Regions from separate parts of the Lysinibacillus sp. COL-1 genome, predicted to be linked through region 2. Evidence: a T-box and tRNA genes for the amino acid it is inferred to sense, from the RefSeq annotation. Region 2 holds a T-box; the other holds one or more tRNA genes.
What was found. A T-box is a leader RNA that pairs with one kind of tRNA and senses whether it is charged. The one in region 2 lies ahead of tyrS (tyrosine--tRNA ligase), so its partner is inferred to be a tRNA-Tyr.
Positions count from the first base shown of each region.

Region 1 (7,721 bases), on a different contig from region 2:
TACTGCCGCATCCTGCGAGAAGGATTGCTTCAAGCCTTGCTCACCTGCAACAGTAGCTTTTACATAGCTAATGCTTTCAATAGCACTTTTTGCACCTGTTACGTAAACGGTTGGTGGATCAGCAGTCATATCTTTTAAAATATAACCTTCTTCGATTAGTCTATTATTCATTTCAGGGTCCACTCGGAACTCTTTCGTGACCTTTTCCTCAATATTCACATGAATAGTTGCAGGGTCTAATGTAACCTTTAACTTATCAGAAATATTTTCGTATTGTAGCTTTACATCATGCTCCCCAATCAATAGATTACTTAAATCGACAAATACAGAGAAATCTTTTGTAGCTCTTGTTTTTATAACAACAGGCATTGGCCCTTTTATCTTCACATCTACTGTTTCAGGTAAGCCTGTTACAATCAGATTTTCATTATCATAATAAACATCTACTGGTACATCACGAATAATATCCGTCTGTTCAGTCGTTGTTGTTGTATTGATTGGAGATAACTCGGTACGAACTGAGAAAAAAAGCAAAAATGCCAAAAATAGCGCTATGATTCTTAATACCCAAGGGCTATCCATCATTTTATCCATTCTTTTTCCCCCTCCAAGTCAACTTAGAGGCAGCATTTGACTCTTGTGCTGAACCGAACCACATTTTTCGTAATAGTGTTTCAAACTCCTCTAGAGAAAGATTACGGTGGAGATTACCATTTAACGTAATACTAATTGCACCTGTTTCTTCTGAGACAACAATTGTAATAGCATCCGTAACTTCACTTAAGCCAAGTGCAGCACGGTGACGTGTCCCTAACTCCTTTGAAATAAATGGACTTTCAGATAGGGGTAAATAACAAGCTGCTGCTGTAACTTTATCTTTTTGCATAATAACCGCTCCATCATGAAGTGGTGTATTCGGTATAAAGATATTAATCAGCAGTTCTGATGAGATTTCAGCATTTAGTCCTATACCCGTTTCAATATATTCATTAAGGCCTGTTTCTTTTTCAATAGAAATTAACGCACCGATTCGACGTTTAGCCATGTAACTAACAGACTTCTTCATCGCCTCAATGAGCCTTGTTTGTTCTTCTTCTTCTTGACTTGATGAACGCTGGAATAGCTTTCCTCGCCCAATTTGTTCTAAACCACGTCTGATTTCTGGTTGGAATATGATAATAATCGCTAAGAAACCAAACTCAATGACCTGTTGTAACATCCAGCCTAGAGTTTGTAACCCTAAAAGGTCTGTTGCAAGTCGGGCAATAATAATGACAAATATTCCCTTCAGTAATTGGACAGCCTTCGTACCTTTAATGAGGGTTAAGACTTTATAAACAACGTACCACACGAGCAGTACATCAATGAAGTTAATAACAATATTCACAGGTGTTAAATCCGTGAAATGTTCGATAATTTGCACGTGGCATCCCCCACTTTTCATTGCGAATCCATACACATTCAAGTATATCACATTCTTAACAAATGTAACTTTTTTCAAATAAAAAGTCTACTCATAAGAGTAGACCTTTCAGCCTCTCACGTGCACTATTTTTTAGGACGTATAGAGTGTTATTTAGTTTCATCTTTTTCCTCAAATGTCATGGCCGTTTTTACAGAATTTTTAATCGTATACCATAACCATTCAAATACTTCGTCAATTTCCTCAATTTTGCCTGAAACTACCGCTGAAGACGCCATATATTGCCCGTTAATTACTGTGACATTGCCATCAACTTCACCTTCAACAACCAAATCACCATTTTTAACAACAATATCGCCCTTCACTACTTCTCCTTCAGGTACAATCACCGTTTGACCATCAACAACTAAGTTCGGTTGTTTGGTCACTGAAAAATGCTGGTCATCCATAAAGCTACCCATCAATGTAGCACTCATGAATAAGCAAAATACTGCTGCTGCCACAAAGAACGGATGCCGGCGTATCCATTTTTGTATACCTACTCGACTTTTTGGTTTTGGTAAACGAGCCATCACTGCTGCTTCAAAATCCGGAGGCGCTGTAATATGGGAAGCACTCTTCACAAAGGCGATTGTTTCACTCAATTCTTGCATCAACTGTTTACAATCATTACATGTATGCAAGTGTTGTTTCAACTCTTGCTCATGCTCACGACTAATGTCACCGTCTAAATAATCATGCATATAGTCTATAATATGCTCTGGACAAGTATTCATGACGCTCCCCCTCCTACAGATTGTTTAATTGCTTACGTAATGCCTCACGTCCGCGGTGAATCCTCGTTTTCACCGTTCCAAGCGGCATATCTAAAATCTCGCTAATCTCTTGTAACGATAACTCTTCTATATATTTCAATACTATAACCGAACGGTATTTATCCGGCAATCGTCCAATTTCATATTGAATGCGATCTTGCAGCTCCATTTGCTCTAACTGCTCCTCTGGTAGCTGGTCGTCTGCTGCGATTTGCGAATACATATCAAGCCCTTCTGTACCAGCTACTTCTGCATCTAAATAATAATCCGGTTTCTTTTTGCGAATACGGTCAATGCAGAGGTTTGTCGCTATGCGATAAAGCCACGTCGAAAACTTTCTTTTCTGATCAAAAGTATGCAAATTCATATAAGCACGCACAAAAGCTTCTTGAGCAATGTCTTCAGACTCTTGTTTGTTGCCTAACATTCGATAGCATACTTGGTACAGTTTGTGCTGATAGAGACTCACAATATCGGCAAATGCGTTTTGATCGCCTTTAAGCACTTGTTTTATTCTCTTGTTTACTAACGCATCCATTGTGTTGACTTCTCCACCTTTACAACTGTCTTATACTATACGACCCATCGATAAGAAAAGTTTCGTTTTAATTCAATTATAACAAAAGATTTTTATGCAATGTGGCAACAGGCAATTTTTTGTCAAATTTTCTTTAAACTAGTGTCTCTCCGAATAAAGATCCCATTAATGCAACAGCCACATTTGCTGTTGTATTCTTCTCATCTAAAATTGGGTTTACTTCTACAAACTCTGCTGATGTTAGCATCCCTGATTCTTGTAACATTTCCATTGCTAAATGACTTTCTCGATACGTAATTCCTCCAGGAACGGGTGTACCAACTCCTGGCGTGTAAAGCGGATCTAAGCCATCTAAATCAAGTGATAGATGTAATCCATCAACATTACGTTCTTTCAAGTAAGCAAGTGCATCTTCCATGACACGCGTCATACCAAGTCGATCAATCTCGTGCATTGTATATACTTTAATCCCTTGTTGACGAATTAACTCACGCTCACCAGGATCTACTGAACGAGCTCCGATAATAATAACGTTCTCTGGTTTAATTTTCGGTGCATAATTCCGAATTTGCACTAAGCGCTCATGACCTAGTCCAATACTAACTGCTAATGGCATCCCATGGATGTTGCCAGATGGTGTTGTTTCAGGTGTATTTAAATCTGCATGAGCATCATACCAAATAACGCCAAGATTTTTATAATGCTCACCTAATCCAGCTAGTGTGCCAATAGCAATACTATGGTCTCCACCAAATACAAGTGGGAACTTATTTTGTTCTACTACTTCATGCACGCTATTAGCTAAAGCCGTGCTAACATCTACAACTTCCTCTAAATTCAGTAATTTCTCATCGACAGGTGCGTCTGCAAGTTTTTGACTGACACGAATATCCCCTTGGTCTTGTACTTCATGTCCAATAGCCTCCAAACGTTCCACAACGCCTGCATAGCGAATCGCGCTTGGCCCCATATCTACACCACGACGTGTTTGTCCATAATCTGTTGGTACTCCAATAATAGAAATATTAAGTTTATTCATGTTTTTATACCCCCTAAAAGTTATAATATTATTGTAAAGCCTAGATACCACTTGGCTCAACTAGACAAAAAAGTGCATATTTATTCAATTTTTGATAACATAAAAAAATCTCCTACTGTTTTCAGTAAGAGATTAGTTATCTATAGTTATTATAACACTTTTGAATATACTTTATTCTAAAAAAGTGAGCCATGAAGGACTCGAACCTTCGACCCTCTGATTAAAAGTCAGATGCTCTACCAACTGAGCTAATGGCTCGTAAAAAAAGAAAAATGGCTGGGGTACTAGGATTCGAACCTAGGCATGACGGAATCAAAATCCGTTGCCTTACCGCTTGGCTATACCCCAATCATTTATAAAACTGGTGGAGGGGGACGGATTCGAACCGCCGAACCCTAAGGAGCGGATTTACAGTCCGCCGCGTTTAGCCACTTCGCTACCCCTCCGAAATAACACAATAATGGTGGAGGATGACGGGCTCGAACCGCCGACCCTCTGCTTGTAAGGCAGATGCTCTCCCAGCTGAGCTAATCCTCCATAGAAACAGGTGTTATATCACAGTTTATTTTTCTTTATAAAGCCTATGTTTTAAATGGTGACCCCTACGGGATTCGAACCCGTGTTACCGCCGTGAAAGGGCGGTGTCTTAACCACTTGACCAAGGGGCCAGTATCACGTCTCAAACAAGACAAGATTTATAATAACATCATTTCTTAATAGTTGCAATACTTTTTTATAACTTTTTTTATGTATAACAGCTTCTTAAAAATGGGCAAAAAAAATGGCTCCGAAGGCAGGACTCGAACCTGCGACAACCTGATTAACAGTCAGGTGCTACTACCAACTGAGCTACTTCGGAACGATACTATTCACTTTGGGTTTAAACAACCTCTTAAGTACATTTATTATTATAGCAAGCATTATAAATTATGCAACATATTTTATGAAAATTTTTATATTTTTTGTCGAAGTAGGTTTAAAAATTAATCCAAAAGCATAATAGTTCTCTATTAAATCTAATATTTCTATTTTGCGTGCTAAATATTCTTGCTGTATATTATTGCAATTGTTAAAATAAAAATAGTTTTAAGAATTTTCTATCAAATTTCCTGGGGGAGGAATATTCGGATGGTAACAAATGATTTAATTGCACCTGAATTTTATAATATCACAGAGGAATTAGAAAAGTTTTCACAAGATAGTGATCGCCAAGCAATACGCTGGTTAAATACGCAACAAGAGAGACGAACAGTTTCCTATGTAGAGCTTGTCCAAAAAATGAATCAATACGCAAATGCTTTTACAGAGACAGGACTTCGAAAGGGAGATCGCGTTCTAGTTATTATTCCTCGCCTACCAGAAGCCTATTTTGTTTTTCTTGGCTGTTTAAAGGCTGGCATCGTGCCTATTTCATGTTCAGAAATGCTACGTGCAAGTGACTTAGAATATCGCATGGAGCACTCTTCTGCTAGTGCAGTTATTGCCTATGAAGCATTTACAGGTGAGGTTGACCAAATTTCTTCTACTGTAGACACATTAAAGAACAAATTAGTTATTGGTACTGCAAAAGGCGATTGGGCTTCTTTAGATGTACTGGCAAGCACACAGCCAACTACATTTACAGCAGTAGCTACTAAACGTGATGACATGGCGTTCCTTTCCTATACATCTGGGACAACTGGGAAACCTAAAGGTGTAGTACATTCACATGGCTGGGGATATGCGCATATTCGAACAGCTGCTTCAAAATGGCTCTGCGTACGTGAAGGCGACTTAGTATGGGCTACAGCAGCTCCTGGCTGGCAAAAATGGATTTGGAGCCCTTTCTTATCTACAATCATGCTCGGTGCTACTGCATTTGTTTATCATGGTGGATTCGATGCAAAAACGTACCTTCAGCTCATACAAGATGAAAAAATAAATGTCCTTTGCTGCACACCAACTGAATATCGTATTATGGCGAAAATTGATAATTTGCAAGACTATAATCTTTCATCCCTCCGTAGTGCAGTCTCTGCTGGTGAACCGTTAAATCGCCCAGTCATTGAAACATTTATGAATCGTTTCAGGCTAAAAGTACGTGATGGCTATGGACAGACAGAGAATACATTATTAATTGGTACACTCGAAAACACTGAATTACGCCCTGGATCCATGGGTGTTCCAACTCCAGGTAATATTGTACGTATTATCGACAATGAAGGAAATGAAGCACCTGTAGGAGAGGTTGGCGATATTGCCATCCACAAATCCTCACCAGCTCTATTTAAGGAGTATTACAAAGAGCCAGAACGAACGCAAGCTGCATTTCGCGGTGATTGGTATATTACTGGCGATCAAGCTAAATGTGATGAAGATGGGTATTTCTGGTTTGAAGGTCGTGGAGATGACATTATTATATCTTCTGGTTATACGATTGGTCCATTCGAAGTTGAAGATGCATTAAACAAACATGAAGCTGTACAAGAATGTGCAGTTGTTGCTGCACCAGATGAAATTAGAGGCCATATTGTGAAGGCCTTTGTTATCTTACGAGAGAGCTTCAAAGAGCGAGATGAAGTCGAGTTAACAAAGGAGTTACAAGAGCATGTAAAGGCGTTAACAGCACCGTATAAATACCCTCGTAGTATTGTTTTTATTGATGAGTTACCAAAAACAACATCCGGAAAAATTCGCCGCATTGAACTACGAGCTGCCACTGTTCAAACACATTAAATATCAAAAAAGAAGGCATTCCACTTAAGGCATGCCTTCTTTTTTATATTTTTATAAATCATCTCAATTTATTAGTTAGCTTAAGTAAAAAAAGCCACTACTGAGTGTATCAGCAGCGACTTTTTGCGCCTAGCGACGTCCTACTCTCACAGGGGGAAGCCCCCAACTACCATCGGCGCTAAAGAGCTTAACTTCCGTGTTCGGTATGGGAACGGGTGTGACCTCTTTGCCATCATCACTAGACTATGGTCGGCTTTCAATATACATCACATTTCTTCGTCAGCTTCTGTCGTTCAGTCAGTCACGTACTTGAGTACGCTCCTTCCCTCTCTCCATTGCTTCCTCGAACTACTCGTATCTTGAAACCCTTCATAAAAGAAATTATTCTTTCAAAACTGGATAAACGGTTCATTGAATGTTTCAAACGTTTTGGTTAAGTCCTCGATCGATTAGTATTCGTCAGCTCCATGTGTCACCACACTTCCACCTCGAACCTATCTACCTCATCGTCTTTGAGGGATCTTACTTACTTGCGTAATGGGAAATCTCATCTTGAGGGGGGCTTCATGCTTAGATGCTTTCAGCACTTATCCCGTCCACACATAGCTACCCAGCGATGCCTTTGGCAAGACAACTGGTACACCAGCGGTGTGTCCATCCCGGTCCTCTCGTACTAAGGACAGCTCCTCTCAAATTTCCTACGCCCACGACGGATAGGGACCGAACTGTCTCACGACGTTCTGAACCCAGCTCGCGTACCGCTTTAATGGGCGAACAGCCCAACCCTTGGGACCGACTACAGCCCCAGGATGCGATGAGCCGACATCGAGGTGCCAAACCTCCCCGTCGATGTGGACTCTTGGGGGAGATAAGCCTGTTATCCCCGGGGTAGCTTTTATCCGTTGAGCGATGGCCCTTCCATGCGGAACCACCGGATCACTAAGCCCGTCTTTCGACCCTGCTCGACTTGTAGGTCTCGCAGTCAAGCTCCCTTGTGCCTTTACACTCTACGAATGATTTCCAACCATTCTGAGGGAACCTTTGGGCGCCTCCGTTACCTTTTAGGAGGCGACCGCCCCAGTCAAACTGTCCGCCTGACACTGTCTCCTGCCCCGCTAAGGGGCATGGGTTAGAATTTCAATACAACCAGGGTAGTATCCCACCGACGCCTCCTTCGAAGCTGGCGCTCCG
Region 1 covers NZ_JCAWSJ010000002.1:56,262-63,982, forward strand. Annotated here, with positions in the region: gene AC6BKE_RS00580 (CdaR family protein) at 1-594, opposite strand, end outside; gene cdaA (diadenylate cyclase CdaA) at 587-1,423, opposite strand; gene AC6BKE_RS00590 (anti-sigma factor family protein) at 1,573-2,199, opposite strand; gene sigW (RNA polymerase sigma factor SigW) at 2,213-2,776, opposite strand; gene rocF (arginase) at 2,910-3,815, opposite strand; tRNA gene AC6BKE_RS00605 (tRNA-Lys) at 4,001-4,073, opposite strand; tRNA gene AC6BKE_RS00610 (tRNA-Gln) at 4,089-4,163, opposite strand; tRNA gene AC6BKE_RS00615 (tRNA-Tyr) at 4,178-4,261, opposite strand; tRNA gene AC6BKE_RS00620 (tRNA-Val) at 4,277-4,352, opposite strand; tRNA gene AC6BKE_RS00625 (tRNA-Glu) at 4,409-4,483, opposite strand; tRNA gene AC6BKE_RS00630 (tRNA-Asn) at 4,598-4,674, opposite strand; gene mbcS (acyl-CoA synthetase MbcS) at 4,944-6,530, shown strand; rRNA gene rrf (5S ribosomal RNA) at 6,658-6,773, opposite strand; rRNA gene AC6BKE_RS00645 (23S ribosomal RNA) at 6,960-7,721, opposite strand, start outside.
Region 1: it has a tRNA-Tyr gene. The T-box ahead of tyrS (tyrosine--tRNA ligase) is inferred to sense a tRNA for this amino acid. The anticodon was not compared.

Region 2 (7,721 bases):
TCAGGCTCTAATAAAAGTTCTTCCTCGACAATTTTTAGGCGACGCTTTAAATTATTTGTTTCTTGGAAGATCGAGATGGATAATTCTTCGACATCTTTTTCGATTTTTTTCGAGCTATTTTTGAAAAAGAACGATAGGATGATTAAAATTATGCCGATACTCATTAGTAAGATGGATAAATCCAATAGTTTCACCTCAATGTAGTATGTAATTATAAGATATTTTACCATATGCAAACTTAATATGAAATGAAGGTAGATTTTTTTTCAGTTTATGTTATAATAGGTTAGTCGTATAAATCATGCTCAAATTTTAATTCTTGATATAGAGTGGGAGGGTTAATGATGCGCGTAAACATTACTTTAGCTTGCACAGATTGCGGCGAACGTAACTACATTTCTAAAAAGAACAAGCGTAACAATCCAGAGCGTCTTGAACTTAAAAAATATTGCTCTCGCGAGAAGAAATACACTCTTCACCGTGAAACTAAGTAATCGCTCATTAAGCCAAAACCACAAGTGGTTTTGGCTTTCTACATTTTATGAAATCATTTCGGGTATAAGGATACGAAGTATGATGATATAGGAGGTAGCCTGGATGGATAAAACAACATTACGAAATAAGATGCGACAAGCTCTTGCGACAATGACTGATGAAGCTTATCAATATCAATCATTAGCTATCGTAAAAAAGGTGCTACAGGAATCATATATAATAGAAGCAAATATAATTGGCATGACCATTTCAAATAAGCCAGAAGTCGACACCATTCTTTTAATTGAAGAATTATGGCGACTTGGTAAAAAGGTCGCTGTTCCGAAATGTCATCCAAAAACAAGAGCAATGTCATTTTACATTATTGATTCATTTGCCCAGCTTGAAACTGTATATATGCATTTGCGTGAGCCTATTCCAGCAAGATGTGAGTTAGTTGACGCAAATGACATGGATGTCATCCTTGTGCCTGGCGTTGTTTTTGACCGTAATGGCTATCGAATCGGCTATGGCGGTGGTTATTATGACCGCTATGTATTAAACTATAAAAAAGGGAAGCTGATGTCGCTGCTCTTTGATGAGCAAATCATTGATTGTGTCCCAGCCGAGGAGCATGATTGCCCAGTAGACATCATTATGACACCGACAGAACGTATTGATTGTCTAGCACAACGAGGAGCGAGCGAAAATGGATAAAATGTTAGATATTTATGAACTTTTGAAAACATATGGTACTTTTATTTATACACGTGATCCCATTGGCGATTTGATGTTAATGGAGGATGAAATACGTGAGCTCTATAAAGCAAATGTACTAGACATAAAAGACTATCAAATGGCATTGTTACTCATTCGACAAGAAACAACAAAACTTCGTATGGAAGAAAATAAAAAGTAATGTTTAAAATATAATGTAATGGAGTATTGTGAAAATAATGTAACAAGTATGTAATATTCTTAAAAACAGTGGATTTCCGCTGTTTTTATGTTTTTAAGAAACTTTTTACATTCCAAAACGTATATATAGATGTCTGGTGCATAAAAAGAGCGCGGAGAAAAAAATTTCCAAAAGATATGTGTTGATTATCTGTTAAAAAAGGATTAAGATATATTTTGTTTCCGTAACAAAATGTAAAAAATTATTATTTTTTTGTAAGGAAGTAGGGAGGATGTTAGGAATGAAATCAATAAAGTGGCCTAAACATTCATTTATGATACTAGCAATTATAGCAACATGGATCAAAACGGTCATTGTTTACCACACAAGCTTTGAGATGAAAATTGAAAATGCAATGCAACAATTTATTTTGTTTATTAATCCATTAAGCTTCTTGCTATTTACGTATGGTTTATCACTATTCTTTAAATCAGCAAAAGCTAGAAATCGTTATCTGATTACGGTCAGCGTTATTTTATCCATTGTTTTATACGGAAATGTAGCGTTCTATCGATTCTACAATGACTTTATTACGCTACCAGTATTATTCCAAACAAGTAATTTCAGTGACTTAGGAACATCAGTAGCAGCCATTGTTGAGCCATGGGATGTATTATATTTCGTTGATGTCGTTATTTTAATCTTAGCGAATAAATTTTTACCGAAAATGAAAGAAGCATTTAAAGTGAATATTGAATTCCGACGTGCATTTTTTGTATTAGCAGTCGCAATTTCATTTTTAAACTTAGGATTAGCTGAAACAGAGCGTCCACAATTATTAACACGTAGTTTTGACCGCGAATTATTAGTAAAAAATATTGGTACGTACAATTACCATTTGTATGATATTTATATTCAAACTAAATCATCTGCTCAGCGTGCATTAGCGGATGGCAGTGAATTAGTTGAAGTAAACAACTATGTGCGTTCTAATCAGGCTGCCGTTAACCCAGAGATGTTTGGGAAATATAAAGGTCGCAACTTAATTGTTGTGTCGATGGAGTCTTTACAAAACTTTGTCATCAATAATGATATGAATGGTCATGAAATTACGCCATTCTTAAACTCTTTAACAAAAGATAAAGATACGTATTATTTCAGTAACTTCTATCACCAAACAGGCTTAGGAAAAACATCTGACTCAGAGTTTATTGTTGAAAACTCATTGTTTGGATTAGGTCGTGGTGCTGTATTCTTCACGCATGGTGGAAATACGTATAATTCAATGGCTGAACGCCTTGGAGAAAATGGCTACTTTACAAATGTCATGCACCCGAATAATAAATCATTCTGGAACCGTGATATCATGTATCAATCGTTAAAAATTAATAAATTCTACGATATAGATTCATATACGGTTGAAGAAGGGCAAGCTGTCAACTGGGGTATGAAAGATACACCATTCTTAGAGCAATCTGCTGCTTTAATGAAAGACATGCCACAGCCATTCTATTCAAGATTAATTACGTTAACGAACCACTATCCATTCACTTTGGATCCTGAAGATATTATGATTCCTGAATATGATTCAAATTCAGGTACATTAAATCGTTACTTCCAGACAGTACGTTATATGGATGAAGCTTTAAAAGACTTCTTCCAAGAGTTAAAAGATCAAGGTGTTTATGATAACTCTATTATCGTAATGTATGGAGACCATTATGGTATTTCTGAAAACCATAATAAAGCGATGGCACAATATTTAGGAAAAGAACAAATTACACCAATGGACAATGCATTGCTTCAAGAAGTGCCTTTATTCATCCATATCCCAGGATCTGACGATGGTAAAGAAATGACAGAGATTTCAGGACAAATGGATTTACGTCCAACAATCTTACATCTTCTTGGCGTTGAAACGTCAAAAGACATGCAAATGGGTGCAGATTTATTCTCTCCAGAGCATGAGGATTTTGTTGTCTTCCGTGATGGACGCTTTATAACAGATAAATATGTTTATGCTGGAGAAGCTTGCTATGACAAAGCAACTGGTGAAGAAATAGATGGTGAGCCATGCCAGTCATATGCTGATCGTGCGACAATGGAGCTGGAAAATTCCGATGCTATCATAAATGGAGACCTGCTACGTTTCTATGATGAAAAGACAGGTAATTTAAAACAGGATTCCGTCAAATAACAAAAGAGAGATCTCAAGTTGAGGTCTCTCTTTTCTTTTTTGATTGACAAATTACTATAAGCAATTATAATAAATTTAAATATCTGCATAACGAAGATTTGTTTTTGCATTTCGGAGTATAAGAGTGAAAGGCATGGAAAAGAACGAGTAGCTTTAATCGAACTGACAGAGAGTAGCCGGTTGCTGAGAGGCGCAAGGGATATTAAAGTGAATACATCTTGGAGCTGCGTACCGAAATTTTAGTAGGCTACGACGGGGTTGCATCCGTAATCATTGCAAAAGTATCGCTATGGCTGTACTTATTGAGGAGGGCTGTGTGAATAGCTCTCGAAAAAAGGTGGTAACACGTTCATGAACGTCCTTAGGATTAGTCCTAAGGGCTTTTTTTATGCCTTTACAGCCCAAGTGTTTATCTTGATTTGGCCGTCCTCTTACGCTGAGGCGTAGTTGATTAGTGAACTCTTATAGAGCTTGCAATATTAATATTTAATATTACAAGGAGATGTTTCATATGTTTTTAACACCAAAAGAGCAATTAGCGATAATTAAGAAGGGTGCTGATCAAATCGTTGATGAGCAGGAATTACTCGAAAAATTAGAGCGATCCTATAAGGAGCAGAAGCCTTTAATCATTAAGTTAGGGCTTGATCCGTCCGCCCCGGATATTCATTTAGGGCATGCAGTCGTTCTACGGAAAATAAAGCAAATGCAGGATTTAGGGCATCAGGCGGTCATTGTTATCGGTGATTTTACAGGGCGTATTGGTGATCCAACGGGTAAAGCAAAAGGCCGTGTCGCGTTAAGTGATGACATGGTCAAGCAAAACGCTAAAACATACTGTGAGCAAATTTTTAAAGTGATAGATATGAACAAGACAACTATTCGTTTCAATAGTGAATGGTTAGCAAAGCTGTCATTTGAAGAAGTCATTCAGCTGGCAGCCACGACATCCGTTGCTCGACTGTTAGAACGTGAGGACTTTCAAAAACGGTACCGTCAGCAAATACCAATTGGCATCCACGAATTTTTCTACCCGCTTATGCAAGCATATGATTCGGTAGAGCTACAGGCCGATATTGAATTAGGGGGAACAGATCAAACATTCAATATTTTAATGGGCCGCACCTTACAAAAGCAACGGCGGTTAGAAAAACAAATTGCCATTTTTATGCCATTACTCGAAGGTTTAGATGGCATTGAAAAAATGAGTAAGAGCCTTGGCAATTATATTGGTGTCAGTGAAGCGCCAGAGGTCATGTTTAAAAAGGTAATGGAAGTACCAGATGCCTTACTCATCAAATATTTTGAACTAGCAACAGATGAGCATCCACTACAAGTGCAAACCATTCAAGATAGACTGCAAATGGGAGAGAATCCCCGTGATGTAAAATTACAGTTAGCAGAAATTATAACGGCCTTATACCATGGGACTACAGCAATGGAGGAAGCTAAATCCTATTTCCAAGCTGCATTTCAAAGAAAGGAAATACCAAAAAATATTCCTATACTGCTCCTAGAAATTGATAAGGAAAGAATAGTGGATATTATCCCACAACTAGTGGCAATGGATTATATTCATAGTAAGAGTGAATTTCTGCGGTTAATCAAGCAAAATGGAGTATCCTTGAATGGAGAAAAAATAGTGATGGATGATTTATCACTTGTACTAATGAATGATGATGTCATTCAAATTGGTAAGAAACGATTTCTTAAATTAAATAAATAATAAATACAAAAAAAGAGCAATCTCCAGGGAGACTGCTCCTTTTTGTCTGAATTTTAGTGTAATTGTGGTGGATACCCACTGTGAACAATCGTCATGATGACGAACCATCCAAATACAGCGGCACTTAATAAGTTGAAAACAACGCTTAATAGGTTCTTTTCTTTAATTGCTTGGAATGTACCAACTACAGCTAAAATCGCTACTAGACCAAAAATAACCATTAATAAGTTCATTAAAAATAGACACTCCTTTCGACATCAGAAAATGAATGTCGCAAACAATATTCCTCCTTAATTGTAAACGTTCTGTTTGTTTTTGTCGAGAACTAAAATAGCGTAAACTATGAACATTTATCGTCAAATTGTGGCAAAGCCTGTATAATAGAAAGTTGAGGTGATCACTATGATGAACGTACGAAGTTATTCTCTTGGACCTGTTCAAACGAATTGCTATATCGTATCGAATAAAGAAAAAGAATGTATTATATTTGATCCAGGTGAGGAAGCAGAGCGTCTTATTAAAACAATTCGTAGCAATGGCTTAAAACCACTTGCTATCTTTTTAACACATGCCCATTTTGATCATATAGGGGCTGTAGATGCTGTACGCGAAGTGTTTGATATTCCTGTATGGATTCATGAAAAGGAAGTTAGCTGGCTAGGAGATCCAACGAAGAATGGCTCTAGTAAATATGCTGCATTACCAGATTATAGGGTAGCAGCACCAGCGCAAGACACAATTATTAAAGAAGAACAGCTATTTGAGATCAGTAATTTTGCTTTCCAAGCTGTTTTTACGCCTGGACATTCACCTGGTAGTATTTCTTATGTTTTTGATAATGACGGTTTTGCCATTGTTGGAGATACGTTATTTGAACAAGGTGTGGGACGTACAGATTTAGTAGGTGGCTCAACAAAAGTATTATTAGCATCCATTCATCACAAATTGTTGACATTACCCGAGGATACTATTATTTATCCTGGACACGGAAATTATACAACAGTAGGCGCAGAAATGGAGACAAATCCTTTCTTAAATGGATTTTAAAAAGGAATAACCAAAGCGCATAAAAAAGCGTATCTCAGCATTGTGAGATACGCGATTTTTTTTGTATTAATGACCGCCACCAGGTACGTGAATGAATGTTGTATAGTACGTGAAGCCAGCGAAGAATACAGTTAAATATGCTCCGAAAATGTACATGTACATACGTTCTGAAAGGTTTAAGAAGCCTAATAATAAGAATAAACCTGTATTACCTAAGAATAATAGCGATACCTCGTTCATACCACCAAGGTAGAACATAACGGCAAAAATACCTGTCCAGAATGCCATAACTTTATACATATTATCCATGAAGATTTCCCCTCCTTTTGCCCACGACACAATAATCTCTTACTCATTATAAATGATATGAAAGGTGTCTGTAAACTGGAACTTCTCCGTCTTTGTGACAAACAAATGGATTTTTAATCTAGCTTTCGATTTCTGTCACGTTTATTTCATATTTACATAAATCGCAATTATGTATCATACTTTCAATTTGCACAAATTCATTGTTCGTAAACAATGCATCTAATTGACCTTTTAAATAGGATTCATGTAATGAACAAACAATATCAGAATGCGAAGTAAGTTGCTCCTGGAAAGGACAATTGAAGATGGAGAAGGTCACTTTTTTGCCATGTTCGGTTTGTTGAATTTGTGGAATATAGCCAATTAAAGCGGCATTGTCCGTTAACAGCTGAAGCTTTTCATCGAAGGATAGAGAATTATTTAATGTTAATTCAGCGCTGATATAATTTTTCATTTGCTGGTATCCGTCTTGGTAGCTAATTTCTTGGCACTTCGTTAAGGCAGATGGTCCAATGTCTTCAATTAATTGGATCGTCCATTTTAATAAACGATCTTCATCGCGTCTTGGAAATGTTAGAGATACGCCTTTCTCTGAAGCTTTATAAACACGTCCAGGTCTACCACCTTTGCCTGTTTTGACATAGTCCGCAGAAATAATATTGATTTCTGAAAGCTTTGTTAAATGAAGCCGAGCAACGTTTGGATGGATGCCGAATTGATCAGCAATATGTTGTACTGTGACTGTTTTTTTCTCTTGCAATATGTACTCATAAATAGAGTACCTTGTTTCATCGGCTAATGTACTAGTAATTTTCAATGGATGGATCATGCGCTTCACCTCTTTAAATTTTTTTAAAAAATTATGTTCGCCTACCAAGTGTTAGGAAAATAATCATGTTCATTCTATTATATTGTATTATTGAAAAAGGTACAGTTCATTTCGGCATAAATATTAATTTTTTCATGCATTTATCTTCTTTTTTAGTGGGAAACTGCACTTTATCCACATTTTTATAGCAAAAAACATGATTGACAGGAAAATGTACAACAAATTTTTATTTTCAGAAAAG
Region 2 covers NZ_JCAWSJ010000004.1:2,830,987-2,838,707, reverse strand. Annotated here, with positions in the region: gene AC6BKE_RS22305 (hypothetical protein) at 1-194, opposite strand, end outside; gene rpmG (50S ribosomal protein L33) at 345-494, shown strand; gene AC6BKE_RS22295 (5-formyltetrahydrofolate cyclo-ligase) at 598-1,191, shown strand; gene AC6BKE_RS22290 (YqgQ family protein) at 1,184-1,393, shown strand; gene AC6BKE_RS22285 (LTA synthase family protein) at 1,674-3,569, shown strand; T-box leader at 3,695-3,935, shown strand; gene tyrS (tyrosine--tRNA ligase) at 4,081-5,295, shown strand; gene AC6BKE_RS22275 (DUF2759 domain-containing protein) at 5,349-5,528, opposite strand; gene AC6BKE_RS22270 (MBL fold metallo-hydrolase) at 5,698-6,342, shown strand; gene AC6BKE_RS22265 (DUF2626 family protein) at 6,409-6,651, opposite strand; gene AC6BKE_RS22260 (helix-turn-helix transcriptional regulator) at 6,770-7,480, opposite strand.